DNA from 3 places in the Streptomyces sp. NPDC090108 genome. Region 3 is predicted to be linked to each of the others. Evidence: riboswitches for the same ligand, from Rfam matches in the RefSeq annotation. Region 3 holds a riboswitch; each other region holds the start of a gene.
The links. A riboswitch is a leader RNA that binds a small molecule or an ion and turns the genes downstream of it on or off. The one in region 3 is predicted to bind cobalamin.
Positions count from the first base shown of each region.

Region 1 (9,579 bases), on a different contig from region 3:
GACCCGGCCGAGGCCCAGATAGCTGACCGCGTCGATCAGCCCGCTCACCACCGTCAGCGCGAGGAGCACGACGACCAGCCGCACCCCGCGGGGTTCCGGGCCGCGATCCGGTTCCGGTTGCTGTGCGGATTCCGGTTCCGGTTCCGGTGTCGGGGAGGTCGGCGGCGTCGTCATGGGGTCTCCGGTCGGCCGGACGGACAGGACCGGGGAAAGTCCACCACGCGCGGGGCACCGGGCCGGTGGTCCGGAACGGCGCGTGTCCCGGCGGGTTCCGGGCGGGTTCCGGGCGGCGGGCGCGGGCGGCGGCCTCGGGCGGCGGTCCTGGGCGGCGGGCGCGCGCGGCGGTCCCGGACGGTACGGGTTCGGACGGCGGGTGTCCGGCGGGGGTCCGGACATGCGAAAGCACCCTCGCCGCGTGGGCAAGGGTGCGCAGGGAAAGGCCGGTGTCTCAGCGCCCGGTGGGGGCGCTGGGCGGCGGGTCCGGACGGGTCCGGACCGGGTGGTCAGAGGATCCGACCGGGCGGTGTCACCGCTGGACGGCTCAGTACCAGCCGTTGGCCTGCCAGAAGTTCCAGGCCTGGACGGGGCTGCCGTAGCGGGAGTTCATGTAGTTGAGGCCCCACTTGATCTGGGTGGCCGGGTTGGTCTTCCAGTCGGAACCGACCGAGGACATCTTGGAGCCGGGCAGGGCCTGGACCAGACCGTAGGCGCCGGACGAGCTGTTGGTGGCGGAGGGGTTCCAGCCACTCTCGTGCGAGACGATCTTGTTGAACGCGTTGTACTGAGCGGCGTCCGGGATCATCTTGTGCGCGATCGCCTGAGCGGAGGAGGACGAGCCGGTGGCGGCCTGAGCGGGCGCCGCGGAGATCGCCAGACCGGCAGCGGCGGCAGCCACGGCGGCGGAGGCGAGAGCCTTCTTCGGAGAAGCGATGCGGCGGATGAAAGAAACGGACACGAAAAAACCTTTGCGTTCGGAGACATGGATGCGCCGGTACGTCCGGGCCGCTCGTGCGGCCTGTGCATACGTCGGCGCCGCGGCCCGTGGGGGCTCGTGGCGCCTGGCGACTCATCCAGAGAAGCAGCCATCCGAGATGTCCGCAATGACCCCTTTTACTAGTTGTGGCCGGACTAGTGGCCCGTTCAACCTGTGTGACGTGGGTCTCTTTGTGCAGGTCAGAGGGGTAATAAAAAGGATGTAATGGACATTTTGGACTACGAGGGCGGATCGTAGGTGACGTGGGTCATGTGGGGTGCTTCACCGCTCGCCTGACGGCACGGATGCGGCCCCTCACGCTCCGGGTGCGTCGAATGTGACCGCGGTCTCGAACGCGGCCCGCCGGGTGGCCCGGCGCAGCGCGCGCAGCACCGCGGGGCCGAGGGCCAGGGTGAGGACGACCGTGCAGACGGCCCGGCCGAGGTCCCAGCCCATGGAGGTGGCCAGGCAGTAGGCGGCGAAACGGGCCAGGTTGGCGGGGACCGCCGCGTGCGGGTCGAAGGCGATGTTCGAGGCCAGGGTGCCCATGAAGGGCCAGCCGGCCAGGTTCATGATCGTGCCGTAGGCGAAGGCCGCCAGGAAGCCGTAGCCGGCCAGCAGCAGCAGTTCGCCCCGCCCGCGCAGCCGGGTCCGCCCCGGCAGCAGGCCCGCGCCCATGGTGAACCAGCCCATCGCCAGCATCTGGAACGGCATCCACGGTCCCACCCCGCCGGTCAGCAGCGCGGAGGCGAACATCGTCACCGAGCCGAGGACGAAGCCGAAGCCCGGCCCCAGCACCCGGCCGCTCAGCACCAGCAGGAAGAACATCGGCTCGATCCCGGCGGTGCCCGCGCCGATCGGGCGCAGCGCGGCCCCGGTCGCCGCCAGCACACCCAGCATGGCCACGGCCTTCGGGCCCAGCCCGGACTCGGAGATCGTCGCCGCCACGACCGCGACCAGCAGCACCAGCAGCCCGGCGAACAGCCAGGGCGCGTCCTCGGCGTGCGCGCTCAGCTGCGAGGCGGGCGGCGCGAGGAAGGGCCACCCGAACGCGACCACGCCGACGGCGCTGACCAGCGCGAGCGCGGCGAGGGAACGGGGGCCGAGCGGTACGGCGCGCACGGGCCGGCGCGGCGCGGGAGGGTGCGCGGCGGTCGTACCCGTTGCCGCCCCGGCGGGTGCCTCCGCGCGCGTGCCGGTGTTCGTGTCCGCGGTCATGCCAGCGCCTCCCGCACCTCGGTCACCGTCAGCCAGGGCTGCGGGGCCAGAATCTTGGTGACCTGCGGCGCGAAGGACGGCGAGGACACGACGATCTCGGCCGTCGGACCGTCCGCGATCACCTCGCCCTCGGCGAGCAGCACCACCCGGTGGGCGATCTCGGCGGCCAGCTCCACGTCATGGGTGGCCAGCACGATCGCGTGCCCCTTCCCGGCCAGCTCGCGCAGCACCCCGACCAGACGGGCCTTCGCCGCGTAGTCGAGACCGCGAGTCGGCTCGTCGAGCAGCAGCAGCGGAGGCCGCGCGGTCAGGACGACCGCCAGGGCGAGCGCCAGCCGCTGGCCCTCGGAGAGGTCGCGGGGATGCGTGCCGTCCGTGATGTCCGGCAGCAGCTCCGACACCAGGGCGCGGCAGGTGCCCGGCCCGGCCCCCGCGTCCCGGTCGGCGGCCGCGCACTCGGCGGCGACCGTGTCGGCGTACAGCAGATCGCGCGGCTCCTGCGGGACCAGTCCGACCCGGCGTACGAGTTCCCGGGGCGAGACGCGGTGCGGCACGGCCCCGCCGACCCGGACGGACCCGGCGGTCGGCACCACCAGGCCCACCAGCGACCCGAGCAGCGTGGACTTCCCGGCACCGTTGCGCCCCATCAGCGCGACGGTCTCACCGGGGGACACGGCCAGGTCGATGTGCCGCAGCGCGTCGACCCGCCCGCGCCGCACGGCCAGGGCGCGGACCTCGGCGACGTGGGGGGAGGGTGCGGCGCCGGGCACCTCGCCTCGCGCACCTCGCCGGAACAGACGGGCGAGGGGGGAGGGCGCGGGAGCGGTACGCGCCCCGGGGGCCGGATCCTTCTCCGAAGCCGAAGCCTTCTTCGGAGCCGGAGCCGGAGCCGGAGCCGGAGCCGGGGCCGGAGCCGAAGCCGAAGCCGGAGCCGGGGCCGGAGCCGGAGCCTTCTCCGGAGCCGAAGCAGGGGCCGAAGCAGGGGCCGGAGCCGGGGCCGGATCAGGGGAAGGGGAGGTGGGAGGAGCGGCCGTGCTGCCGGAGGCCGGGGTGGTACCGGCGGGCCGCGCCGCCAGCCGCTCCCGCAGCCCGCCCGCCCGGCGGCGCGCGTCCCGGACGGTCAGGGGGAGCGGGGACCAGCCGGCCAGCCGGCCCAGCTCCACCACCGGCGGGCACACCGGGGACACCGCCATCGCCTCGGACGGCGTGCCCAGCACCGGGGCGGCGCCGGGGGAGGGGAGCAGGACGACGCGGTCGGCGTACTGGATCACGCGCTCCAGCCGGTGCTCGGCGAGCAGCACCGTCGTACCGAGATCGTGGACCAGGCGCTGCAGTACGGCCAGCACCTCCTCCGCGGCGGCCGGGTCGAGTGCCGAGGTCGGCTCGTCCAGGACCAGGACCTGAGGGTGCGGGGTGAGGACCGAGCCGATCGCGACCCGCTGCCGCTGCCCGCCGGAGAGCGTGGCGATCGGGCGGTCGCGCAGACCGGCCAGGCCCAGCAGGTCGAGCGTCTCCTCCACGCGGCGCCGCATCACCGCGGGGGCGAGCCCCAGTGATTCCATGCCGTAGGCGAGTTCGTCCTCCACGGTGTCCGTCACGAAGTGCGCGAGCGGATCCTGGCCCACCGTGCCGACCACGTCGGCGAGTTCGCGCGGCTTGTGCGTGCGGGTGTCCCGGCCGGCGACGGTGACGCGGCCGCGCAGCGTGCCGCCGGTGAAGTGCGGGACCAGCCCGCTGACCGCGCCCAGCACGGTGGACTTGCCGACCCCGGACGGCCCGACGAGCAGCGCCAGTTCACCCTCGGGCACCTCGAAGTCCACGTCCCGGACGGCCGGTTCGGCCGCACCCTCGTAACGGACGCTGACCTCCTCGAAGCGGATCAAGACGGCTCCTCGGGGTTCGCGGGGTTCGCGGGGTTCTCGGGGCCCTCGGTGTCCTGGGGGACGGCGAAGGCGGGCAGCAGGGCGAGCAGCACGGACGCGGCCGGCCACAGCGGGAAGGCGGGGGCGGTCAGCGGCAGGACCCCGGGATGCAGCGCGTCCGCGTCACGGACCGAGGCCAGCGTGAGCAGCGCGGCCACCGCGGCACCCGAGCCCGCCACCAGCCAGGCCCGCAGCCCCCACGGGGCCGGCCGGTACCGGGTGCGCACCGAGCGGCGGCCGCCGAGCCGCAGCCCCGCGAGCGCGGCGGCGACCCCGCCGAGCAGCACGGGCAGCCCGTACGTGCCGCCCTCCGCGGTGAGCAGCCCGTACGTCCCCGCGCACACCCCGAGCAGTCCGCCGAGGGTGAGCGCGGTCGTCGTACGGCGCACGGAAGCGCCGACGTCGGCGGTACGGCCGTAGCCGCGGGCGTCCATCGCGGCGGCGAGCGCCACCGAGCGTTCCAGGGCGCCCTCCAGGACCGGCAGCCCGACCTGGAGCAGTCCCCGTACGCCCCGGTCCGGGCGCCCGCGCAGCCGGCGGGCGGCCCGCAGACGCTGGACGTCGGCGATGAGATACGGCGCGAAGGTGAGCGCGACGACCACGGCGACGCCCGCCTCGTAGAGGGCGCCGGGCAGGGACTTCAGCAGGCGGGCCGGGGAGGCGAGGGCGTTGGCGGCGCCGACACAGATGAGGAGGGCGGCCAGCTTGAGGCCGTTGTACGCGGAGAACAGCAGCGCCTCCGCGGTGACCTCGCCGCCCAGGCGGATGCCCTGCGCCCAGTGCGGCAGCGGGACCTCGGGGAGGGTGAGGAGGACGTGCGTGCCGGGGATCGGGGAGCCCAGGACCACCGTGAAGGCGATCCGGACGAGCAGTACGGCGAAGGCCAGCTTGGCGAAGGCGGCGTAGGAGCGCGCCCAGGGGGCGGTGGAACGGTGGGTGGCCACCACGTATCCGGCCGAGGCCATGAGCAGGCCGAGGAGGAGGGGGTTGGTGGTCCGGGTGGCGGCGGTGCCGAGACCGAGGGCCCACAGCCACCAGGCACCGGGATGAAGCTCCGCCCGGCGCCGGAGGGCGGGGCGCGGCGCGGGTATGTCCGCGCGACCGCGGCGCCGGGACCCGTTGCCCGAGCTCCCGGCGTGCTCGCGCGAGGCGGTTGTGGTCGCGCGGTCGAAGCGGTGCGGCACGTCCTTCGTGCCAGGTGCCTCACCCGGGCGAGTCGCCTCCCCCGGCCCGGGTGCCTCGCCCTGGCTCCCAACGCGCAGGCGCGGGGCCGCGGGTGGGACGGGGCCGGTGCTCCCGGCGGGCACCGGAGGCGCGGCGGATTCCGCCGTCGACCGGAACAGCCCCGCACCCGGGCTCGCACCCGCACCCGGGCTCGCACCCGCACCCGTGCTCCCACCCGCACCCGGGCGCAGGCGCAGGACCGTGGGCCGCCGGTGGGGTGCGCTCTCGCCGGCGCTAGGCATTCCGGCGCCGCCGGGCCTGCCACACCGCCGCTCCGGCCAGCACCGCGACGACGCCCACGCCGACCGGCAGGCCGAGGGAGGGCCCGCCGTCCGCGTCCTTCTCCCCAGGCTTCTCCGCCTGCTGAGCCTTCTTCTGCTCCTGCGCGCCGTTCTTGCCGGAGCCGTTCCCGGAGACCTGCTCGCCGCAGCCCTGGTGCGGATAGCCGGAGATGGCGCAGAGCAGGGCGTTGGTGTCGTAGCGCAGCGGCTTGGCGACCGTGGCCAGGGCAGCGGCCGTGCTCGCCCCGGGGGCGACACGGGCACAGGCCGTGCGCGCCCCGGGCGGCGTCTCGCCGGACGGGGCGTCCGCGGGGGTGCCGAAGTCGATGACCAGGGCGATCCGCTTCGTCCCCGGCTTCGCGGGCGTGCCCGCGCAGATGGTGCCGAAGTCCGCCGTGCCGCGCGGCCGGGTCGCGTCCGCGGAGTCCGCGCTGACCGCGAACCGGAAGCCCTGGACGGCGCCGTCGTCGGGACTGTCGGTCGACGGCCCCTGCGTGGCGTAGGTCCAGTGCCCGCCGGTCCGCTCCCAGAAGGACCAGTAGCGGTAGCCGGTGGCGTGCGCCTGGGCGGCGCCGGCCACGAGGGCGAACGCGGCGACCAGCAGGGTCGCGGCACGGCGGACGGCGGTCACGGCTGCCGCTTCTTGCGGCCGCTGAGCAGGAAGCCGATGCCGATGCCGAAGACCAGGCCGACGCCGACGATCCACCACACGCTCGTGCTGGAGGACTTCTTCGCGGACTTCTCCTCGTGGCCGCCGGCCTTCGCCGCCTTCTGCGGGGCCGGGCCCAGCTTGTCGAGCGCCTTCACGAGGTCGGTGCCGGCGAAGTCGCGCGGAGACTCGCCCAGCGCGTGGGAGCTGAGGATCAGCTGGGCGTAGGCGGCCGGGCCGCTCTGCGCCGCCCAGGCGGTCGCGTTCTTCTCCAGCCAGGCGTACGGCTTCCTGGCCTCCCCGGTCCGGCCGTCCGCGGCGAGCGCGACGACCGTGTCGGCGGTGTTGCCGAAGTCGGGCTGGTCGGTGGCGCCGGGCATGACCGACATCAGGTGGCCGCTCTTGGCGACGGCACCGGCCAGGTAGGCGGAGGCGTTGCCGGCCAGCAACTGCGCGGTCGGCTTGCCGGAGGCGCAGGCGGGAGCCTTGCCGTGGGCCTTGCCGGGCTCCACGACGAAGCCCTTGCCGAGGGCGCCGAGCACGCCGGCCGCGGTCGCGTCCGCGTTGGCGGCCAGCTTGCCCTTCTTGTCGGGCTGGTAGGCGAAGGAGCCGCCGCCGTCCGCGGAGCAGGGCAGCGCCAGGGAGGCCAGCGCGTCGAGCGGGGTCCTGCCCTGGGCGCGCAGACCGGCGGTGTCCTCACCGGCGGCGGCGAGCGCGCCGACGACCACCGAGGTGGAGTTGGTGTCGCTCGGGCCGCCCGCCATGTAGCCCCAGCCGCCGTCCTTGTCCTGGACCGACTTCAGCCAGGTGACGCTCTTGCGGACCGCGTCGTCGTGTCCGCCGACCGCCTTGAGGGCCTGTACGGCGGCGGCGGTGCTGTTGGTGTCCGGCTGGGCACCGGCCTTGCCGCCGCAGGCCTTGGCCGGGTCCGCGCGGAACGCGGCGAAGCCGCCGTCGGCGCACTGCTGCGCGGCCAGCCAGCTCACGGCCGAGGCCGCGGGGCGCTCGCCCGCGGTGTGCTGGGCGATCAGGGACAGCGACTGGCGCCACACACCGTCGTACGTCGGGTCGGTCTTGCCGAACAGCGCGGCCGGGACCGTCACCTTCGGGGGCGCGGACGGCGACGGGTCGGCGGCCATGGCGGGGGCGGCGGCGGCCAGCACGCCTAGGGCGGCGAGAGCCGCGGCACTGCGGCGGACGTTCATGGTCGGCGACTGCCTCTCCTGCGGGGAGCCGGGCAGCGCACGGGAGACCCGGGCGGCTCGACTCCGTATACCTCGACGGTGTCGTGCACGGCGGGCGCCGCACACACGAGCCGTTCAACGTCCTGTGCGAGGCATTCCGGCTCACCGCCCGGCAGGGAGGATCACGGTTGCGGGTCAGCGCCGGAATTGCACCGGCTTTCCCCCGTACGAGTGTGATGACGACCCGGCCACTTTACCGGCAGCCGACACGGGGCGGGGGAGTGGCCGTCGGCACAGGGCCTCGGTGACGGGGGTCACGCCGCAGGACGGCTCCCGGCCCGCCCTCGGGGCCCGTCGTCACTTCGCCGTATCGGCGTATGCGGTCAACTGCGAGATGTGGGCGGTGTCGGAGACGGCCTCGATGCGCATCTCGGGCGATCTGACGTCGACGTGGACCCCGTCGTCCCCCGAGAGGGAGATGCTTGCTGTCACTTCGCTGCCGAACCCTTCCAGCGTGACCGTGCGCAGACCGCTGAAGGAGATCTCGATCTGCACGGTGTTGAAACCCTGCGCGGTCCACTTGCGCGGTGGCATGGACGGGTAACGAGGAAGGTCGACGCGCATCCTCAGAACCGGCCCGTCCTCGTGCAGGGTCACCTCTCTCACCCGGACGTCCGAGAGAGCTGGCGGATCTCCTTGGTAGACCGCCGAAATCCCCTCCGGATTGTGCAGCAGTGAAATCCACGACATGGCGATCTTCTTTCTTTCCTTCTGCTTCAGTACTCGTAATGCTGGGCTGTTCCGGGGACTTTACCAGTTCGAGGGTTCTCGGACGGGCGGACATTGAAATGGCGCCCTTGGTTGCCGACGCCGCCTTCGCGGAAGTCGTGACCGTAGGAATGATCCTGGATGATTACCTTGCTGCCGTCGCTTCGCGTGTAAACGTATTCGCGTGTCATGACAGGTTTCCCTGAATCGTCCATGATCTGGTGGCCGGTTCGATCCGTCATCGGGACTCGATTGATTTCGTCGGGGTGTTGCGACACGGGGATGTCCAGGTCGCGTTTCGCCTCCCGGAAGGCGGAATTTCGACTGCTCGAATACTTGTGGGACGGAGGCTCGGTGCAGGGGGAAAGGCCGAGGGGGTCAGTCCAAGTATGCGGATTGTCGACGTAGCCCGCCGGATTCGGCGCGGGAACGAGACCGAGAGGGTCGTCGGTGAGGTACCGGGCCGTCTCGGGATCGTAATGGCGAAAATAGTTGTAGTGCAGCCCCGTTTCGGGGTCGTAATACTGACCTGGGAAGCGCAGAGGTGTGTAGGCGGTGCTCCGGGTCGCCCACGCCGTCGTCCCCCACAGGGTGCTGCGGGTTCGCCAGGCGATCTCGCCCTGCTCGTCGAGGAGTTCCGAGGGAGTTCCCACGAGATCGGTGACGATGGCGAAGAAGCGTGAGTCGATCTCGTCCTGAGGAGCGCCGGCAGGGGTGATGCGTTCCGTCTGGGCCACAGGGCGTCGGCCTTGGTGGTCCCAGGTGAGAGTGACGGGACCTGCCAGCTCTGCCGAGATCGTCGTCTGTTCGCAGAGGTCGGTGCCGTCCCAGGTGAAGTCGACCCGCTCCACGACGGTCTCGCCGTCGGCCGCGAGGCGGAGTTTCGCCGTGCGGCGGCCCAGAGGGTCGTAGGTGTAGCGCCAGCGGGTGCCGTCGGGCGTCACCACTGACATCAGGCGGTCCTCGGTACCCCACTCGTAACGCCAGGTGTCCGGTTTGCGGGACAGACGAGGCTTCTGGCGGAGAGTGATGCGGCCGAGGGCGTCGTGTTCGTACCGGACCTCTCCGGCCCGGATGATGCGAGTGCCGGCGTAGTCGCGGCTGCCGACCGCTTCCTGACCCGGGTGACCGGCCGGCCACACCGCCTGGGTCTGGTTTCCCGCCTTGTCGTAGGCGTAGGCCTCGGTCCAGTCGGCCGCGTGCACGGCCGTGACCCGTCCCGTGGCGTCCAGATCGAACCGACGGACACCGGAGAGGTGGTCGTCGATGCCGATCACGTTGCCGTCGGCGCGGTAGGTGTAGGACCGCTGCTGGACGGTGTGACCCCCGGCCCCGGTCACCGACTGGGTCGTCAGGCGCC
Region 1 is NZ_JBIVDQ010000005.1:279,268-288,846, forward strand. It holds gene ACIPRD_RS19530 (YoaK family protein) at 1-174, opposite strand, end outside; gene ACIPRD_RS19535 (transglycosylase SLT domain-containing protein) at 542-955, opposite strand; gene ACIPRD_RS19540 (ECF transporter S component) at 1,289-2,191, opposite strand; gene ACIPRD_RS19545 (ABC transporter ATP-binding protein) at 2,188-4,074, opposite strand; gene ACIPRD_RS19550 (CbiQ family ECF transporter T component) at 4,071-5,144, opposite strand; gene ACIPRD_RS19555 (SCO2322 family protein) at 5,572-6,249, opposite strand; gene ACIPRD_RS19560 (prenyltransferase/squalene oxidase repeat-containing protein) at 6,246-7,472, opposite strand; cobalamin riboswitch at 7,585-7,714, opposite strand; gene ACIPRD_RS19565 (Imm50 family immunity protein) at 7,809-8,201, opposite strand; gene ACIPRD_RS19570 (putative T7SS-secreted protein) at 8,228-9,579, opposite strand, start outside.
Region 1: linked by a shared signal. The riboswitch ahead of ACIPRD_RS19560 (prenyltransferase/squalene oxidase repeat-containing protein) and the one ahead of ACIPRD_RS09625 (CbtB-domain containing protein) in region 3 are both predicted to bind cobalamin.

Region 2 (9,579 bases), on a different contig from region 3:
CAGCGGGGAGAACGAGGCCGGCGCGACCGTCCGTACGGCGCGCGTGCCCAAGTACTACCGTCTGAAGAAGCATCTGCTCGAGATGACGGAGACACAGGCGCCGGGCACGCCGGTGCCGCCCGAGCGCACGCTGGCGGCCGAGTTCGACACCTCACGCACCACCGTCCGCCAGGCCCTCCAGGAACTCGTCGTCGAGGGCCGGCTCGAACGCATCCAGGGCAAGGGGACCTTCGTCGCCAAGCCCAAGGTCTCCCAGGCGCTGCAACTGACCTCCTACACCGAGGACATGCGCGCCCAGGGCCTGGAGCCGACCTCGCAGCTGCTCGACATCGGCTATGTCACCGCCGACGAACGGCTCGCCGGACTGCTCGACATCACCGCCGGCGGACGCGTGCTGCGCATCGAGCGGCTGCGCATGGCCAACGGCGAGCCGATGGCCATCGAGACCACCCACCTCTCGGCGAAGCGCTTCCCCGCGCTGCGCCGGTCGCTCGTCAAGTACACCTCCCTGTACACCGCGCTCGCCGAGGTCTACGACGTCCATCTCGCCGAGGCCGAGGAGACCATCGAGACCTCCCTGGCCACCCCGCGCGAGGCGAGCCTGCTCGGCACCGACGTCGGCCTGCCGATGCTGCTGCTGTCCCGGCACTCCGTGGACCGCGAGGGCCGGCCGGTGGAGTGGGTGCGCTCGGTCTACCGGGGCGACCGGTACAAGTTCGTCGCGCGGCTGAAGCGGCCGCTGGACTGACGGCTCCGCCCGCGGCCCCGGCCGGTTCGCCGGCCCGGGTCCCGGAGTCTCCACATCTCTCGCTCCAGATCGACATACCGATATCCGGACGAGGTCTTCCGCTGCGGTGACACCGTCACCTAGATTGCGTGCCCATTACGCGTGTGATCAGCGAGGGGACGGAGCGCCGCATGTCAGAAGCACCCGAGGAAGTCAGACCACCGGTGGTGACACCGGTGCGCATCGTCATCGCCCTGTGTCTCGTCGCGCCGTTCGTGGCGATGCTGTGGGTCGGCTCGTTCGCCAAGACGGACCCGGCGTTCATCGGGATCCCGTTCTTCTACTGGTACCAGATGCTCTGGGTGCTGATCTCGACCGCTCTCACCATGACGGCGTACCAGCTGTGGCAGCGTGAGCAGCGCGCCCGCGCCGCCGCGAAGGGGGGTGCGGCGCAGTGAAGGACGGTGTCAACGGCGTCGCGCTCGGCGTCTTCGTCTTCTTCTTCCTGGCCGTCACGGTCATGGGCTTCCTGGCGGCGCGCTGGCGCAAGGCCGACAACGAGCAGTCGCTGGACGAATGGGGCCTGGGCGGACGGTCGTTCGGGACCTGGGTCACCTGGTTCCTGCTCGGCGGCGACCTGTACACGGCGTACACCTTCGTCGCGGTGCCCGCGGCGATCTACGCGGCGGGCGCGGCCGGTTTCTTCGCGGTGCCGTACACGATCCTCGTCTACCCGCTGATCTTCACCTTCCTGCCCCGGCTGTGGTCGGTCTCGCACCGCCACGGATACGTGACGACCTCGGACTTCGTGCGCGGCCGCTTCGGCTCCAAGAGCCTGTCGCTGGCCGTCGCGGTCACCGGCATCCTCGCGACCATGCCGTACATCGCGCTCCAGCTCGTCGGCATCCAGGCGGTGCTGGACGTGATGGGCGTCGGCGGCGGGGAGAACACCAACTGGTTCGTGAAGGACCTCCCGCTGCTCATCGCCTTCGGCGTGCTGGCGGCGTACACCTACTCCTCGGGCCTGCGCGCGCCCGCGCTGATCGCGTTCGTCAAGGACGGCCTGATCTACCTCGTCATCGCGGTGGCGATCATCTACATCCCGATCAAGCTGGGCGGCTTCCACGACATCTTCGCCCAGGCCGACAAGGCGTTCTCGCAGGTGAATCCGGCCACCGGAAAGCCGCGCGGCGCCCTCGTCCCGGCGGAGGCGGGCCAGTGGACGTACGCCACCCTGGCGCTCGGCTCGGCGCTCGCGCTCTTCATGTACCCGCACTCGATCACCGCGACCCTGTCGTCCAGGAGCCGTGACGTGATCCGCCGCAACACCACGATCCTGCCGCTGTACTCCCTCATGCTCGGCCTGCTGGCCCTGCTGGGCTTCATGGCGATCGCGGCCGGCGTGAAGGTGACCAACGGGCAGCTGGCGATCCCGCAGCTGTTCGAGGACATGTTCCCGTCCTGGTTCGCGGGCGTGGCCTTCGCGGCGATCGGCATCGGCGCGCTGGTGCCGGCGGCGATCATGTCGATCGCGGCGGCGAACCTGTTCACCCGCAACATCTACAAGGACTTCATCAAGCCGGACGCCACGCCCGAGCAGGAGACCAAGGTCTCCAAGCTGGTCTCGCTGCTGGTGAAGGTGGGCGCGCTGGTCTTCGTCCTGACCATGGACAAGACGGTCGCCATCAACTTCCAGCTGCTGGGCGGCATCTGGATCCTGCAGACCTTCCCGGCCCTGGTCGGCGGCCTGTTCACCCGCTGGTTCCACCGCTGGGCGCTGCTGGCCGGCTGGGCGGTCGGCATGATCTACGGCACGGCCGCGGCGTACGGCGTGGCCTCCCCGACCCAGGCGCACTTCGGCGGCTCGGCCAAGGAGATCCCGGGCATCGGTGAGATCGGCTACATCGGCCTCACGGCGTTCGTCCTGAACGTCGTGGTCACCGTGGTCCTCACCTTCGCGCTGAAGGCGCTGAAGGCCCCCGAGGGCATCGACGAGACCAGCCCGGAGGACTACACGGCGGACCGCGGCGACCCGGGCGTCCAGGCGGAGCTTCCGCCCGCCACGGCGGGGAGCGCCCACTAGTCCGGCGGGGCCCGCGAAGGCCCCGGAAGCGGCCCGGGACGGCCTCGGAAACGGCCCCCCGAACAGCACCCCGGACGGGTGGGCGGCCGGTCGTGAACAGCCCTCAGCGGGCCGTCGTGGAGCATCTCCCACGGCGGCCCGCTGCCGTGCGCAATGACGCTCTGAATCCGTCACGACACACAGCAGACACAACATCTGGTGGTGCCATCGCAGCCCGGCACTAGATGTATGCTCATCATCGCTGTCGCCGCAGGGGAATCCGGTGCGAATCCGGAACTGTCCCGCAACGGTGTACTTGTACGCGTCCGTCCCTTCGGGGCGGAGCGTGCTCGGTCAGTCCGAGGACCTGCCGGCAGCCGCGCCCGGCCGTCCGGTCCGGGTGCCCCAAGACGTCCGGGCCTCGCGGAGTGGGCCGGTGGACGCGACGCCGTGTGCGCTCGTGCTGCCGCTGCCCTCCGCCGGGCCCCCGTGCCGAGCGAGGGAGAGCCCCCACGTGACCATCGCGCCTGCCGATCCGGCTTCAGCCACCCCGGCGACCGAGGCCCAGGTGGAGACCGACGGTCCTGGTGCCGCGCTGCTGCGGACCCTGACCGAGCTGACCGCCGACCTCCCCGACGCGGACCCCGGCAGGGTCGCCGCGGCCGCGCTGCGCGGCCGTTCGGCCCGCGCCGACGAGGCGGAACTGCGCGAACTGGCCACGGAGGCGGCCGCCGGCCTGATCTCCGAGGACCCCGCGTACTCGCAGCTCGCCGCCCGTCTGCTCACGCTCTCCGTCCGGGCCGAGGCCGCCTCGCAGGGAGTGACCTCCTTCACCGAGTCCGTCGCCGTCGGGCACCGCGAGGGCCTGGTCGCCGACCGCACCGCCGAGTTCGTGCGGCTGCACGCCGACCGGCTGAACGCGCTCATCGACACCGAGGCCGACGACCGCTTCGGCTACTTCGGCCTGCGCACGCTGCACAGCCGCTACCTGCTGCGCCACCCGATCACCCGGCACGTGATCGAGACGCCCCAGCACTTCATGCTGCGCGTGGCGAGCGGCCTCGCCGAGGACGACAGCGCCCGCTCGGTCGACGAAGTGGCCGCGCTCTACGGCCTGATGAGCCGCCTGGACTACCTCCCGTCCTCGCCCACGCTCTTCAACTCCGGCACCCGGCACCCCCAGATGTCGTCCTGCTACCTGCTCGACTCCCCGCTGGACGAGCTGGACTCGATCTACGACCGCTACCACCAGGTGGCCCGCCTCTCCAAGCACGCCGGCGGCATCGGTCTGTCGTACTCCCGCATCCGCTCGCGCGGTTCGCTGATCCGCGGCACCAACGGGCACTCCAACGGCATCGTGCCGTTCCTGAAGACCCTCGACGCCTCGGTCGCCGCGGTGAACCAGGGCGGCCGCCGCAAGGGCGCCGCCGCGGTGTACCTGGAGACCTGGCACTCCGACATCGAGGAGTTCCTGGAGCTGCGCGACAACACCGGTGAGGACGCGCGCCGTACGCACAACCTGAACCTCGCGCACTGGATCCCGGACGAGTTCATGCGCCGGGTCAACGCCGACGCCGAGTGGTCGCTGTTCTCCCCGGCGGACGTGCCCGGTCTGGTCGACCTGTGGGGCGCGGAGTTCGACGCCGCGTACCGCGAGGCGGAGGCCGCCGGGCTCGCGAGGAAGACCATGCCGGCCCGCGAGCTGTACGGCCGCATGATGCGCACCCTCGCGCAGACCGGCAACGGCTGGATGACCTTCAAGGACGCCGCCAACCGCACGGCCAACCAGACGGCCGAGCCGGGCAACGTCGTGCACTCCTCCAACCTCTGCACGGAGATCCTGGAGGTCACCGACGACGGCGAGACGGCGGTGTGCAACCTCGGCTCGGTGAACCTGGGCGCCTTCGTCGCCGACGGCGACATCGACTGGAAGCGGCTGGACGAGACGGTCCGCACCGCCGTGACCTTCCTCGACCGCGTCGTGGACATCAACTTCTACCCGACCGAGCAGGCGGGCCGCTCCAACGCCAGGTGGCGTCCGGTCGGCCTCGGCGCCATGGGTCTGCAGGACGTCTTCTTCCAGCTGCGCCTGCCCTTCGACTCGCCCGAGGCGAAGGCCCTGTCCTCGCGGATCGCCGAGCGCATCATGCTGGCCGCCTACGAGGCCTCCACCGACCTGGCCGAGCGCAGCGGTCCGCTGCCGGCCTGGGAGAAGACCCGTACGGCCCGGGGCGTGCTGCACCCCGACCACTTCGACGTGGAGCTCAACTGGCCCGAGCGCTGGGAGGCCCTGCGGGCGCGGATCGCCGAGGTCGGCATGCGCAACTCCCTGCTGCTCGCCATCGCCCCGACGGCCACCATCGCCTCCATCGCGGGCGTGTACGAGTGCATCGAGCCGCAGGTCTCCAACCTGTTCAAGCGCGAGACCCTCTCCGGTGAGTTCCTCCAGGTCAACTCCTACCTGGTGCGCGAGCTGAAGGAGATGGGCGTGTGGGACGCGCGCACCCGTGAGGCGCTGCGCGACGCGAGCGGCTCGGTGCAGGACTTCGTCTGGATCCCCGAGGACGTACGGCGTCTGTACCGCACGGCGTGGGAGATCCCGCAGCGCGGACTGATCGACATGGCGGCGGCCCGCACCCCGTTCCTGGACCAGGCGCAGTCGCTGAACCTCTTCCTGGAGACGCCGACCATCGGCAAGCTCTCCTCGATGTACGCGTACGCCTGGAAGCAGGGCCTGAAGACGACCTACTACCTGCGCTCGCGTCCGGCGACCCGTATCGCCCGTGCCGCCCAGGCGCAGGCCACCATCCCCGTCCAGCAGACCGCCGACCCCGACGCCGTCGCCTGCTCCCTTGAGAACCCCGAGTCCTGCGAGGCCTGCCAGTAATGAGTACCCGTAACACCAACCTGCTCGACCCGGGCTTCGAACTGACCCTGCGCCCCATGCGCTACCCGGACTTCTACGAGCGCTACCGGGACGCCATCAAGAACACCTGGACCGTGGAGGAGGTCGACCTCCACTCGGACGTGGCCGACCTCGCGAAGCTGTCCCCGGAGGAGCAGCACCTGATCGGCCGCCTGGTGGCCTTCTTCGCGACGGGCGACTCGATCGTCGCGAACAACCTGGTGCTGACGCTGTACAAGCACATCAACTCCCCCGAGGCGCGGCTCTACCTGAGCCGGCAGCTGTTCGAGGAGGCCGTGCACGTCCAGTTCTATCTGACGCTGCTGGACACCTACCTGCCCGATCCGGAGGACCGCGCGGCCGCGTTCGACGCGGTGGAGAACATCCCCTCCATCCGGGAGAAGGCCGCGTTCTGCTTCAAGTGGATCAACGAGGTCGAGAAGCTGGACCAGCTGGAGTCCAGGGCCGACCGGCGCCGCTTCCTGCTGAACCTGATCTGCTTCGCCGCGTGCATCGAGGGCCTGTTCTTCTACGGCGCCTTCGCGTACGTCTACTGGTTCCGCAGCCGGGGTCTGCTGCACGGCCTCGCCACGGGCACCAACTGGGTGTTCCGTGACGAGACCATGCACATGTCCTTCGCCTTCGACGTGGTCGACACCGTCCGCAAGGAGGAGCCGGACCTGTTCGACGACGAGCTCCAGCAGCAGGTCACCGACATGCTGCGGGAGGCCGTCGAGGCCGAGCTGCAGTTCGCGCGCGACCTGTGCGGCGAGGGCCTGCCGGGCATGAACACCGAGTCGATGCGCCAGTACCTGGAGTGCGTCGCCGACCAGCGTCTGACGCGTCTGGGCTTCGCCCCGGTGTACGGCTCGGAGAACCCGTTCTCCTTCATGGAGCTCCAGGGTGTCCAGGAGCTCACGAACTTCTTCGAGCGCCGCCCGTCGGCGTACCAGGTCGCCGTGGAGGGCACGGTCGACCTGGACGAGGACTTCTGACCGAGGGGGAGACACCCCCCAGGGCTACTTCAGCTTCACCGCGTCCCCGGCCGACACGACCCGCGAGGTCGTCGTCGTGCCGGGGAAGTACCAGCGCCAGCTGCCCGCCGAGTCGGCGGTCACCTTGGTGCTCAGCTTCCCGGCGTCGCCCGTCTTCACGGTCCTGACCGTGTGGTAGTGGGCGGCGCCGGCGGCCCTGAACTGGAGCCGTACCTGCTGTCCGGTGAAGCCGTGGTACTTCAGGTCCTCCCAGTTCGCCCGGGACAGCTTGCCGGTGACGGTGAGCCCGGCCCCCTTCCTGACCGGCTCGGGAGAGGCGTCGGTGGTGAGCTTCGACGCCCGCTTCACCTCGAACCGGGCGATGCTGTCGTAGATCCAGTAGTCCCCGTCGTTCGCCTTGACGGTCGCGTTCACCTGCCAGCCACCGGCGATCCGGTTGCTGTCGATGTCGTCGCTGTCCGGGATCCAGGCCGGGTCGGCCTTCATCGTGGCCGTGCACACCGACGTGGTGGACGACTGCTTGACGCAGGACGTCCCGGTCCAGTCGAAGAAGCCGTACGCGTTGGACGAGTTGAAGGCGCTGACGTGGGTCAGCCCCTTCACGCCCGAGTTGTCCTTGACCGTGATGGCGATCGGGAACGTCACCGTGTTCGTGGTCCCGACGACGACGTCGGCCCCCTTGTTCACCGCGGTCGCGGTGACTCTGACGTCCCCCCGGCCCTCCGCGTGTGCGCTCGTCGCCGTGAGCAGTGTCAGGGCCGCCGCCCCGCCCGCCAGGGCCCAGGCCGTTCCGGCCGCTTTCCCGCGCATGATCCCTCCCCTGTGTGTGATGTGGCAGGAGAGTACACAGGCCGTTCACAGGGATGACATCGTCAACCCCTCGACAACCCCTCAGTTGTGGCGAGTTCATTACAAAGAGCCCGGTCCGCCTGACACCCCCGTGCCGGGACGCGCGAGTGTCAGGCGGAGCCGTTCACCACTCGACGGGCTTCACCAGCAGCCGGTGGGGGCGCAGGGTGATGCCCACGCGGGTGGCGGGGTCGGAGCCGCCGGTCTGCTCGAAGCGGTACTTCGCCGAGACCGCCGCGACGATCAGGCTCAGCTGGGTCATCGAGAAGTGATCGCTCGGGCACTTGCGGTTGCCGACGCTGAACGGGTTCATCGCGTACTTGGGCACGTCCTTGGCCCGCTCTGGCAGCCACCGGTCGGGGTCGAAGTCGAGGTGGCGTTCGTGGGAGCGGGCGTCGCGCTGGATGGCGTAGGGGCTGTAGATGATGTCCGCCCCCTCGGGGATGCGGTAGCCGCCCAGGTCGTTGTCGGCCATCGCGCGCCGCGTCAGTATCCAGACGGCGGGCCTGAGGCGCATGGCCTCGACGACGACGTTGTTGGTGTGGCCGAGCCGGCGGACGTGCTCGAAGGCGACCGGGCGGCCGCCGGTGACGGATTCGACCTCGGCGCGCACCTTCTCGGCGTGTTCCGGATGGTCGGCGAGAAGCTGGAGCAGCCACATGATCGTGGAGGCGATGGTTTCGCTGCCGGGGGTCAGTATCGCGACGACCTGATCGTGGATCTCCTGTTCTCCGATGGGGTCGCCATTGTCGTCCTTCGCCTCCAGCAATGCCGTCAGCAAATCGTCCGGCTTTTGACCGGATGCCCTCCGCTCGGCGACGATCTCGTCGACCAGCAGATGCAAATCGGCCAGTGCCCGGTTGAATTCGCGGTTGGCCGGGAACGGCAGCCGGTACAGCGGTCCGAGCGGGATCACCATACGGCGGTACATGCCGCGGAAGACAGTGGCGAGATCGATGCTGAGCCGTTCCGCGCGCTCGTCCATGTATTCACCGCGCAGCAGGCAGCGGGCGGCGATCCGCACGGCGACCCGGAACGACTCGGAGGTGCAGTCGACCGTCTCGCCGGGCCGCCAGCGCGTGGTGAGGGCGTGCGCCTCCTCCTCCATGACGGGGCCGTAGGCGGGAATGGCGTCCAGGCGGAACGCGGGCTGGATGGTGCGCCGCTGGCGGCGGTGCAGGGGGCCGTTGGCGGTCGCCACGCCCTCCTTGCCGAGCAGGCCCTCCAGGGACTCCCACAGCGGCCCGGCGATGTGGTAGTCCGGGCTGAGCGCGAGTGCGCCGGTGAGCTCCGGCGTGGTGACGGCGTACACCGTCTTGGGGCCCAGCCTGAGGCGTACGACGTCGCCGTGGTCGCGCAGCTGGGACATGAACGCGAGCGGGTCGCGCACGAGCTTCAGACCGTGCCCGAGGCCCGGGACGGCGCCGCCGGCGAGGGGCGGTTCGCGCAGTCCGGACACCTCACGCGTGTCGGGCCGTACGGAGTCGAGGGTCATTTCTCACCTGCCGCTTCGTTGCTGACGTACGGGGGTGTGGAGCGGTCGTCCCAGCTGTCGACCATGTACCGGCCGGACTCGTGGTGGAACCAGTAGACGGTGCTGAACCAGTTCCGCATATTGCCGACGCAGGCGCGCACGGCGGCGCCGAGTTCTTTTCCGTGCACGGTTCCGTCGGCGAGTTCGTCGGCGAAACGCAGGGCGTCCCGTTCGGCCTCGATGAATTCGGTGATGCATTCCTCCACGCGGCGGCGCACTTCTTCCACCGCTTCTTCGAGTGTCATCCGCTCGTGCGCGACGAGACTGATTCCGAGATTGTGGACCTCGTCCCCCGCTATTTCCTTGGGCAGTGAACAGAGGTCGTTGTACCAGGCGGCGAATTCCTGGCTCAGCAGGGCCGGACGGCGGAACGCGGGGTCTTTCCGTACGGCGTCCGGGAGCTGGAGGCCGGCGCTCGGCTCCAGCAGGTCCGTCCAGATCCAGTGGGCGAAGGTGAGGCGCCGCAGGGCGAGGTACTCCTCGACGCCGGGCACCCGGCCCTCGACG
Region 2 is NZ_JBIVDQ010000001.1:518,275-527,853, forward strand. It holds gene ACIPRD_RS02215 (GntR family transcriptional regulator) at 1-748, shown strand, start outside; gene ACIPRD_RS02220 (DUF3311 domain-containing protein) at 919-1,185, shown strand; gene mctP (monocarboxylate uptake permease MctP) at 1,182-2,810, shown strand; cobalamin riboswitch at 2,993-3,179, shown strand; gene ACIPRD_RS02230 (ribonucleoside-diphosphate reductase subunit alpha) at 3,304-5,676, shown strand; gene ACIPRD_RS02235 (ribonucleotide-diphosphate reductase subunit beta) at 5,676-6,689, shown strand; gene ACIPRD_RS02240 (hypothetical protein) at 6,714-7,499, opposite strand; gene ACIPRD_RS02245 (cytochrome P450) at 7,663-9,033, opposite strand; gene cyc1 (epi-isozizaene synthase) at 9,030-9,579, opposite strand, start outside.
Region 2: linked by a shared signal. The riboswitch ahead of ACIPRD_RS02230 (ribonucleoside-diphosphate reductase subunit alpha) and the one ahead of ACIPRD_RS09625 (CbtB-domain containing protein) in region 3 are both predicted to bind cobalamin.

Region 3 (9,579 bases):
CGCGCCGCCCGCCGTCCGGCCCGCCACGCCCGGCATCCCGGCCACCGCGCCGGCCGCGCACCCCTCACCGGCCGTGCAGACCGCACAAGCCGCACAAGCCGCACGAGCCGGTCGGGGCGCCCCGGCCACCGCAGTCGGCGCTGTCGCCCCGGCCGCACCCCCTGCCGGGCGCGACGGGCGCGACGGGCACGACGGTTCGGCAGACGGCAGGGCGGCGGACGGCACGGCCGGCCCGGAATCCGTCACCCTCCCCGGCGGCGAGGGCGCCCGCCCGGCCGCCGGCGACGGGACCCCCGGCGTACGGCACCCCGCCGCCGCAGACGCCGCCACACGGCCGGCGGCCCTCGACGACGGCACCGCGCCCCCGCCTCGCAGCGGCACCCCGCCCCAGCCCCGCACCGGCACCGGCACAGCGACCCCGCCCCACATGGCCGCCGGAGCTTCGCACCCCGCACCGTCCGCCGCCGCCCACCCCCACCCCCGTCCCGTTCCGCTCCCGTCCCTCGTCCCCGGTGACACGCACCTCGCCGACCTGCTGCCCCGCGCGCCACGCGGTTTCCACGGCCGCGGCGCCGAACTGGCCGCGCTCGGGCGGGCCTCCGCCGGAGAGGCACCGGTGTGCCTGGTGACCGGTCCGGCCGGAGTCGGCAAGACCGCGCTCGCGCTGTGGTGGGCGCACCGCAACGCGGACGCGTTCCCCGACGGCCGTCTCTTCGCCGACCTGCACGGGTTCAGCGACACCGGCGAGCCGGCGGTCACCGAGGTGCTGCGCGAGTTCCTGCTGGCCCTGGACGTGCCGGCCCGTCGCGTGCCCGAGTCGGCGTCCGCCGCCGCGGCCCTGTTCCGCTCCCTCACCGACCGGCTGCGGCTGCTGGTCGTCCTCGACAACGCGCGCGACTCCGCCACCGTCCGCGCCCTGCTGCCCGGCGGGCCCGACTGCGTCACCGTCGTCACCAGCAGGAACCGGCTGGAAGGCCTCATCGCCTCGGACGCCGCCCGCCCCGTGCCGCTCGGCACGCTCGACGCGCAGGACGGCACCGCGCTGCTCGCGGGCGTCCTCGGCGAGGAACGCGTCCTCGGCGAACCCCTCGCCGCCCGCAGGCTCGCCGAACTCTGCGGCGGACTCCCGCTCGCCCTGCGGGTCACCGCCGCGCGCCTGGCCGGGCGGCCGCAGTGGACGCTCGCCGGACTCGCCGACGAACTCGCCGACGAACGCGGACGCCTGGCCTACCTCGACGTCGACGACACCGGCGTCCCGGCCGCGCTCCGGCTCACCGTGCAGCAGCTCCCGCCCGACGCCGTCCACCACTTCGGCCGGCTCGGACACCACCCCGGCACCCACTTCGACCCGTACACCGCCGCGGCGCTGGCCGGCACCGACCCGGTGACGGCCGCGGCCGCCCTGGAACGGCTGGGCGCCGCGCACCTCGTCACCGAGACCGCACCCGGACGCTGGGAACTGCACGACCTCGTACGGCTCTACGCGCGTGGCATCGACCCGGACGCCGGACCCGACGCACTGCTCGGCGTCCTCGACCACTACATCGCCACCGCCCTCGCCGCCGCCGACACCGCCGAACCCGGCGGCGAGGCCTGCTTCTCCCTGCCCGAGCGCTACCGGCGCCCGGCCGCCGTGCGGGACTTCACGGACCGGGCGCACGCCATGCGCTGGCTGGCCGTCGAACGGGAGGACCTCGCGCGGGCCGTGACCGCCGCCCGGGCCGCCGGACTCGACGACCGGGCCTGGCGGATCATCCTGCTCCAGTGGCCCCAGGTGGTCTGGCGCGTCCGGGACAACTGGGTGCCACTGCTGCGCACCGCGCTCGACTGCGCCCTCGCCGAGCAGGACCCCTACGCGGAGGCCCGGGTGCGCACCCTGCTCGGCTGGGTCCTCGGCGAGGAGGGCATGCTCGCGGACGCCGTGGACCTGCTGACCCCCTCCCCGGAGCTCGCCCGGCGGGCCGGCGACCCGCTCGGCGAGGCCACCGCGCTGATCAACCTCGCCGTCGTCCAGGCCGCGCAGGGGGCGCTGGACGACGCGCTGGACGGCTGCACCCGCGCCGTGGACCTGGCCCGCGGGGAGAAGGACGCGCACACCGAGATGCTCGCCCTCCAGCACCTCGCGCGGATCCGGTTGAGCACGGGCCGCCCGCGGGAGGCCCTGGACGTGGCGCACCGGGCGCTGGACCTCGGACCCGAGCACGAGCAGGCCGCGCGCAGAGCGCTCCTGCTCACCGTCTGCGGGGAGGCCCGGCTGGCGCTCGGCGAGGAGGCCGAGGGCATCCGGCTGCTGGACCGCGCCGCCGGGGAGGCGGAACGCGCGGGGTACGACGAGGGCGCCGTACAGGCCCTGGAGGCCCTGCTGCGGGTGAGCGGGCGCGCCGACCACCGCAGACGGTACGAGGACGCCGTACGGCGACTCGCCGCGGACGACGCGTAGACGGGCCACGCGCGAGAGACCACGCGGGAGAGGCCACGCGCGAGGGGACCGCGCGAGAGGCCACGCGCGCAGGCCGGCCAGGTGCAGGCGGGCGCGGACGGTCACCCCTGAAGAAGCGCGCGTGAGCGCGCCGGGAGGGGGGTCCGGCGCGCTCCGGACGACGTCAGCGAAACGTCAGCGGGACATCACCGGAACGTGAGCGACACGGCCGAGACTCGACATGTCAGCAGGTCAGAGCACGGCCGACGATCCGACCGGTCGTCGTCGTACGTACACACGGGGGACATCTCCATGAACGCATCACGTCAGCGCGCCACCTTCCTCGCCGCCGCCACGGCGGCCCTCGCCCTCAGCCTGACCGCCTGCCAGGACGGCACCGGCACCAAGGCCGAGGGCTCCGCCGGAGGCGCCGCCTCCGCCGCCGCGGCCGCCCAGGGGTCGGGCTCCGGCGCCGGCAAGGCGACCACGGCCGGCGACGGACAGAAGGCGTCGGGTTCGGCCGGCACCACCGGTTCGACGGGTTCCACGGGCTCGTCCGGCTCCTCGAAGGCGCAGGGCTCCTCGGGCTCCTCCGGTGGGTCGGGGTCCTCCGCCTCCACGCCCGCATGCACGTCGAAGGACGTCAGGATCACCGCCGAGCGGCAGGACGGCCCGCCCTACACCCACATCGTCCTGACGGCGAAGAACATCTCCGGGCACGGCTGCCGGATGGCGGGCCACCCGCGCATCCAGTTCCTGGAGAGCAGCAAGCAGGACGTGCCGGCCGTCGCCAAGAGCCGGCCCGCCGTTCCGACGGTGATCGCCCCGGGCGAGCCCGCGTACGCGGCGGTCAAGCTGTCCGACGGCGGCAGCGACGAGGACGGCGAGCCCGTGACGGCCTTCTCCGTCTGGCTGGAGGGCGCCGCCGACGGCGACTCCATCACCGTCGACTCCTCGGCCGGCGGCGGTCTCTTCGTCGACCCGGCCAAGGCGCTCACCGGCTACTGGACCACCGAACTGCGCAACGGCGCCGACGAGTTCTGACCGGCCCCCCGGCGCTCCGCCGTGCCGCGCCCGTGCGCGCGCGGCCGGGGCGGAGCGCCGGGAGAGGAAGATCACCCCGGATGGCGCGGTCTTGGCCAGGTCCACGACACGCGGTACCTTCGGTGCGATATCGACGACGGCGGAACGGAAGCCGGTGGGAACCCGGCACGGTCGCGCCACTGTGTGCGAGCGGCACTTCGGGCCGTTCGTGAGTCAGACCCGTGGCCGTCGTCCTGTGCACCACCGAGATGGGACGCGAACTCCCAGAGGAGGTCCTGCCATGGCGCAGACCGTCGCCCAGCCGACAGCCACCACCCCCGTCGTACCCGCCACGCTGCCGCTGAAGGCGATAGCTCCCTGGGCGGTCTTCTTCGGCGTCCTGATGATGATCATGCTGTACTTCGTCGGCGCCGAGCAGGGCGCCACCTCCGTGTTCAACGGCACGGACGTCCACGAGTGGGTGCACGACGCCCGCCACCTGCTCGGCTTCCCCTGCCACTGACACGAGGGACGCCGCGCATCCATGAATTCCGCAACCGTACGGAACCTTCTCGTGAGGGGCATGCTCGCCGGCCTGGCCGCCGGTGTGCTCGCCCTCGTCGTGGCCTACTTCCTCGGTGAGCCGAGCGTCGACCGCGCGATCGGCTTCGAGGAGGCCCACTCCCACGAGCACGAGATGGAAGTCGTCTCCCGCTCCCTGCAGTCCACCGCGGGTCTCGCCACCGGCGTCCTCGTCTACGGGGTCGCCTTCGGCGGTATCGCCGCGCTCGCCTTCTGCGTCGCGCTCGGCCGCGTCGGACGTATCGGTGCGCGCGCGACCGCGCTGCTGCTGTCCGCGGGCGCGTTCCTCGCCGTGTACGTCGTACCGTTCCTGAAGTACCCGGCCAACCCGCCGTCCGTCGGCGACCCCGGCACCATCGGCAAGCGGACCACGCTGTACTTCCTGATGATGCTCCTCGGCGTGCTGCTGGCCGTCGGCGCGGCCGTCCTGGGCAGGCGGCTCGCACCCCGGCTGGGCACCTGGTACGCCACCGTCGTGGCGGTGGCCGGGTTCGTCCTCGCGATCGGTCTGGCGTACGCGTTCCTGCCGGCCGTCGACGAGGTGCCCAGGGAGTTCCCCGCCACCCTGCTGTGGCGCTTCCGGCTGTCCGCGCTGGCCATCCAGGCCGTGCTGTGGGGCGGCTTCGGCCTGCTCTTCGGCGAACTGGCCGAACGGCAGCTGAACCCGCGGCCGAAGCCCGCGGCGAACACGGCCGGCGGAGCGGTCCCGGCCGCGCGCTGACACCGCCTCCGGCGGCAACGGCCGTACGCGAGAGGGCTCTTCGGACTCGTCCGGGGGCCCTCTCGCCGTCCACGGCGCCTCTGCTCCGAGGCTCGCTCTCACCGTCCCGGTCCGGTTCGCCGTCCGGGGACGGCCGGGCGTACGAATTCGCTGGCCACAGCCCTGCGCATATGGCAATGTCCGCGCCATGACAGGCACGGACCGCATCTTGATCACGTCGCTCGCCGACCGTCCCTCGCTGACCTCACGGCTCTACGAGATCACCGACACCTGGCCGGCTTTCGTCCCCCACGATCCCGTCGCGGACGCCCTGTTGAGCCGCGTGGCCGAGGACTTCCCGCACTACTGCGTGGTCGCGACGGACGGCGACCGGGTGGTGGCCCGCGGCCTCGGCGTCCCGTTCGACGCCGTGTCGGAGGGCCGTGCGGAGATGCCGGACCGGGGGTGGGACCAGGTGCTCGTGTGGGCCTTCCGCGACCGGCGGCACGGCCGGCGGCCCACCGCCGCGTCGGCACTGGAGATCACGGTCGACACCGGGTACCTCGGCCGCGGGCTCTCCCACCGGATGCTCGCCGCGCTGCGGGAGGCCGCCGGCGCCCAGGGGTACGACGGGCTGCTCGCCCCGGTCCGCCCCACCGGCAAGCACCTCCGGCCGCGCGAGGACATGGCCGAGTACGTCCGCGGGCGGCGCGAGGACGGCCTGCCCGCCGACCCCTGGCTGCGCGTGCACGTCAGGGCCGGCGGCACCGTCGAGAAGGTCGCGCCCGCGTCGATGACGGTCAGCGGCTCCCTCGCCCAGTGGCGGGAGTGGACCGGCCTGCCCTTCGACACCGACGGAGACGTCGACGTGCCGGGCGCCCTCGTCCCGGTGCGCTGCTCCACCGCCCACGACCACGCGGTCTACGTCGAACCCAACGTCTGGGTCCGCCACCGCTGACGGTTCACAGCGGCCGGCCGAGCCGCACGTTCCAGCGGGCGGCCCGGCCGCTCAGCTCGGTCGCGGTCAGCGGGGGCACGTCGAGACGCCAGAAGGCCGCGGCGGGCACGCCCAGCGCGTGCACGACCGCCGCCCGCACGATCTCCGGCTCTACCACGGCGAGCGTACGGCCGGACACCTCCGCGGCCGACTCCAGCCAGCCGCCGACGCGGGCGCACACGTCCTCCACCGACTCCCCGCCGTGCGGCGCGCAGGAGGGGTCCGCCAGCCAGCGGGCCACCGCCTCCGGCTCGGCCGCGCCGACCTCGTCGAGCGTACGGCCCCGCCAGCGGCCCACGTCCAGCGGCGCCAGCTCCGCCGCGTCCACCCCGCGCAGGCCGAGCCCGGCCGCCGTGCCCCGGCAGCGCGCGCTGGCGGAGGTGAGCGTACGTACGGCGCCGGGCAGCGACTCCGCGGCGGCGCGGGCCCGTTCGGCCCCCCGCTCGTCGACCGGCCCGTCGTCGCCGAACCTGGCCTCCCGCAGCGCGGGGCTCGTCGCGGGGGAGATGAGGACGACACGGGCGGTCACGGGAACGCCTCTCCTGAGCTTTCCGGGTACGACGGCATGCATTCCCCGCGAACCTAGCAGCAGGGGCGACAGCGGCCCTCGGGGCGGGCAACTGCACGCTGTGAAAAGCCGGTCCGGACCCGCGCCTCAACCGGGCCCGCGCCGGCCCCGTGCCTGGACCCGCGCACCGGCCGGACCCGGTCCGGACCCGCGCCCCGGCCGACGGCGAGCGGGGGCCGGGGCGGCCGAACCGGGCCACCCGTAGGCGCACTTCGTGTTCCGCGTCACTCCACGGACGGCCCCAGCTGGGACAGCGCGGCCGTCACCAGGGCGGCCGTTCCCGTTTCCAGGGTGAGCCGGACGCTGGGCAGATAGCGGGGGGAGTGGTTGCCGGGCAGCGCGCGGAACTTCCCGGCGGCGTCGGCCCCTTGGGCGGCCGCCCACTGGGCGGGGCCCACGGTGCCGAGCATCCAGTACGCGCCGCGGATCCCCGGGCGGCCGTGCAGCGCCGCGCCCGCGCCCGTCAGGAGCGGGAAGTCCTCGGTGGCCGTGGTGGCGGGCCAGCCGGTGACGCGGGCGGCGCCGAAGGCCGACCGGTGCGCGGCGCGGACCGCGGCGGTGACGTCCGGATGCGAGGCGGTCACCCCGGAGCGGGAGACCTCGGTGACACGGACACGCGGCGGCAGCGCGGCCGAGGCCGCCTCGGCCCGGGCCACCCGGGCGACCGCGGCGGCCGCGCGGTCGAGGGCCGCGTCGGAGAACGCCCGCACGGTGACGCTCAGACAGGCGCGCGCGGCGATCGCGTTGCCGGGGTGTCCGGCGTCCCCGGTGCGCAGCGAGGAGGCGGTGACGACCAGCCGTTCGGCGGGGTCGGTCTCGCGGGCCGTCACGGTGGGGAGCCGGACCACGGTGCCGGCCGCGGCGAGCAGCGGATCGGCGGTGAGGTGCGGGGTGGCCGCGTGGCCGCCGTCGCCCTCGAAGAGGACCTCCAGCGCGAGGCTCCCGGCCAGCACCGGCCCGTCGGCGTGCGCGACCATGCCCGCCGGGAACGGCGCGGTGTGCTGCGCGAGCACCACGTCCGGCGCGGTGATCCGGTCGTACAGGCCGTCCTCCAGCATGGCCCGCGCGCCGCTGAGGGTCTCCTCCGCCGGCTGGCCCACCACCACGAGCGTGCCCCGCCAGTCGCCGCGGCGGGCGGCCAGCCAGCGGGCGGCGGCCGCCGCGCAGGCCAGGTGGGCGTCATGGCCGCAGGCGTGCATCACCGGGACGGGCCGCCCGTCGGCGCCGGGGGCGGTGACCGTGCTCGCGTAGGGGGCGCCGGTGTCCTCGGCCACGGGGAGGGCGTCGAGTTCGGCCCGCAGCAGGACGGTGGGGCCGTCGCCGCTCCGGAGTTCCGCGGCGACGCCGTGACCGCCGACACCGCGCAGCACGCGGAAGCCGTCCGCCTCCAGCCAGTCGGCGAAGCGGGCCGCCGTACGGCTCTCGGCGCCGGAGAGCTCGGGGTGGCGGTGCAGGTCGAGATACAGCTCGGCGGCGGGCGCCAGCAGGGCGTCCAGGCCCGGCGGCGGGCCCTCGGGGCGCCTGGTGTCCCCGGTGGTGCCGGATCTGTCGCGGGGGCTGTTCACGGGCGTTGCTCCTGGAGGGTGTCGGGGACGCGGGGCGCCTTGAGGCGGGTGTCAGCGGAGTGACAGCGGACAGCAAGGGGGCTGACCGCGGCGGCGCGTAGAAAGGGAGGTGCCAAGTGGCCCCGGCCCGCGGCAGGTTCAGCGCACGACCCGACCGGGACCGTCCCGTCCGGCAGCAGGTCCCCTGACCCAGAAGGAGCCACCATGGCTGACAACACTCTCGCCTCCCTCGCCCAGGAGATCCTGGACCTCGAGTCGGAGACCTTCGAGATCACCGACTACTCGGACGCCAGCGAGGTCATGCTCGGTTCGTCGACGAGCTGCTCCTCCACCAGCACGTGCTCCAGCACCACCAGCACCACCTCCTGCACCGCCTGACGCGGTCGTCGGGTCCCGCGGTCCCCGGAGCGTTTCGGCGCTCCGGGGACCGTCCGCGTCCGGGGACGTTCCGTACGGGCCGTGTCGGGGGGCCGTGAGCGCGGCCCGGTGACGGCGTGCGCGTGCGGGCCGCTCGCGCGGCCCGCGGCCGGTCAGGGGAACGGGTGCGGCACGCGCCGCAGTTCCTCCTCCCGGAGCGGCGCCGGCACCAGTCCGGCCCGGTGCGGGGCCGTCCGCAGGCGCGGCATGTGCAGGGCCCGCTGCCGCGGCCAGCCGAAGTCGATCGGGAGCAGTCCGGGGGCGAGCGTGGCCACCGTCCGCAGCCCCATCCGCCGCTGTTCCGGGGTGGTCTGGTCGACGGCGATCACATCGCATCCCGCCGCGGCGATCAGGTCGCGCAGGAGCAGCAGATCGTCACGGAGGTCGCCGGTGCGCGGCCGCCGTTCCTCCCAGCCGGCGAACAGCTCGTCCAGGGAGGCGGTGCGCGGCGGCGCGAGATAGTTCCGGGCGTGCCGGCGCATGGCCGGGAGCCCGAACAGCGCGGCGTGGTCCGGAAGCCGCTGGACCAGGTCGAAGTCCTCCGCCATGGCGGCGAGTTCGTCAGGCCGCTCGGCGACCTGTCCGGGCAGGTGCGGGATGTAGGTGAGGATCTCGGAGACCGCGGACTCCACGGCCGTCTCCGGCACGAAGGACGCGCCGGCCGCGAAGGCCAGGGTGCCGGGTCCGTCGTCCCGGCGCACCGCGAGACCGGTGACGACGGGCACCGGCAGGTCCACGCGGTTGTCGAAGACATGGACGTCGTAGCCCTGGAGCGCGGCCCGCGCCACCATCGCGCGCACCTCGGGGCCGCCCACCGAGTCCAGGTCGATCTCCGGCAGCGGCAGGCCGCCGTACCAGCCGAGCAGGAACGCGTCCCGCTCGACCAGTTCGAGCAGCCCGAAGAAGACCGCCTCCTCCCAGTTCCCGCCGGTCGCACACCCGTTGGAGCACTCGAAGACGAAGTTGTCCTCGCGGGTGCCCGCGCTGTAGTAGGCGAGCCGGGCGGGCACCAGGACCGGGCGGTCGTCGCGCAGGGACCAGCCGCTCACCCAGGGCATCGGGCGTCCCGGGTCGAACGGCTGGACCATCGGGTCCTCGGCGTAGGTGCGCGGCCCGTAGAGCCCGCACGAGCGCGGGTCCAGGGCGCGGTCGCCCAGCTCGTCGAAGGACGCGGTGACGACCGGCGCGCGATGCCTGCGGTGCGTGCCCGCGTACCGCTCCAGCCCCTCCAGGAACGCCAGATCGCGGCTGCGCGCGAAGGAGTTGGCCTGGCCGCTCCACGTCACGTCGGTCAGCCCGGCGTACCCC
Region 3 is NZ_JBIVDQ010000002.1:1,038,239-1,047,817, forward strand. It holds gene ACIPRD_RS09615 (BTAD domain-containing putative transcriptional regulator) at 1-2,440, shown strand, start outside; gene ACIPRD_RS09620 (DUF4232 domain-containing protein) at 2,732-3,463, shown strand; cobalamin riboswitch at 3,567-3,708, shown strand; gene ACIPRD_RS09625 (CbtB-domain containing protein) at 3,744-3,965, shown strand; gene ACIPRD_RS09630 (CbtA family protein) at 3,987-4,745, shown strand; gene ACIPRD_RS09635 (N-acetyltransferase) at 4,933-5,682, shown strand; gene ACIPRD_RS09640 (histidine phosphatase family protein) at 5,687-6,250, opposite strand; gene ACIPRD_RS09645 (amidohydrolase) at 6,514-7,854, opposite strand; gene ACIPRD_RS09650 (thiazolylpeptide-type bacteriocin) at 8,059-8,232, shown strand; gene ACIPRD_RS09655 (TOMM precursor leader peptide-binding protein) at 8,385-9,579, opposite strand, start outside.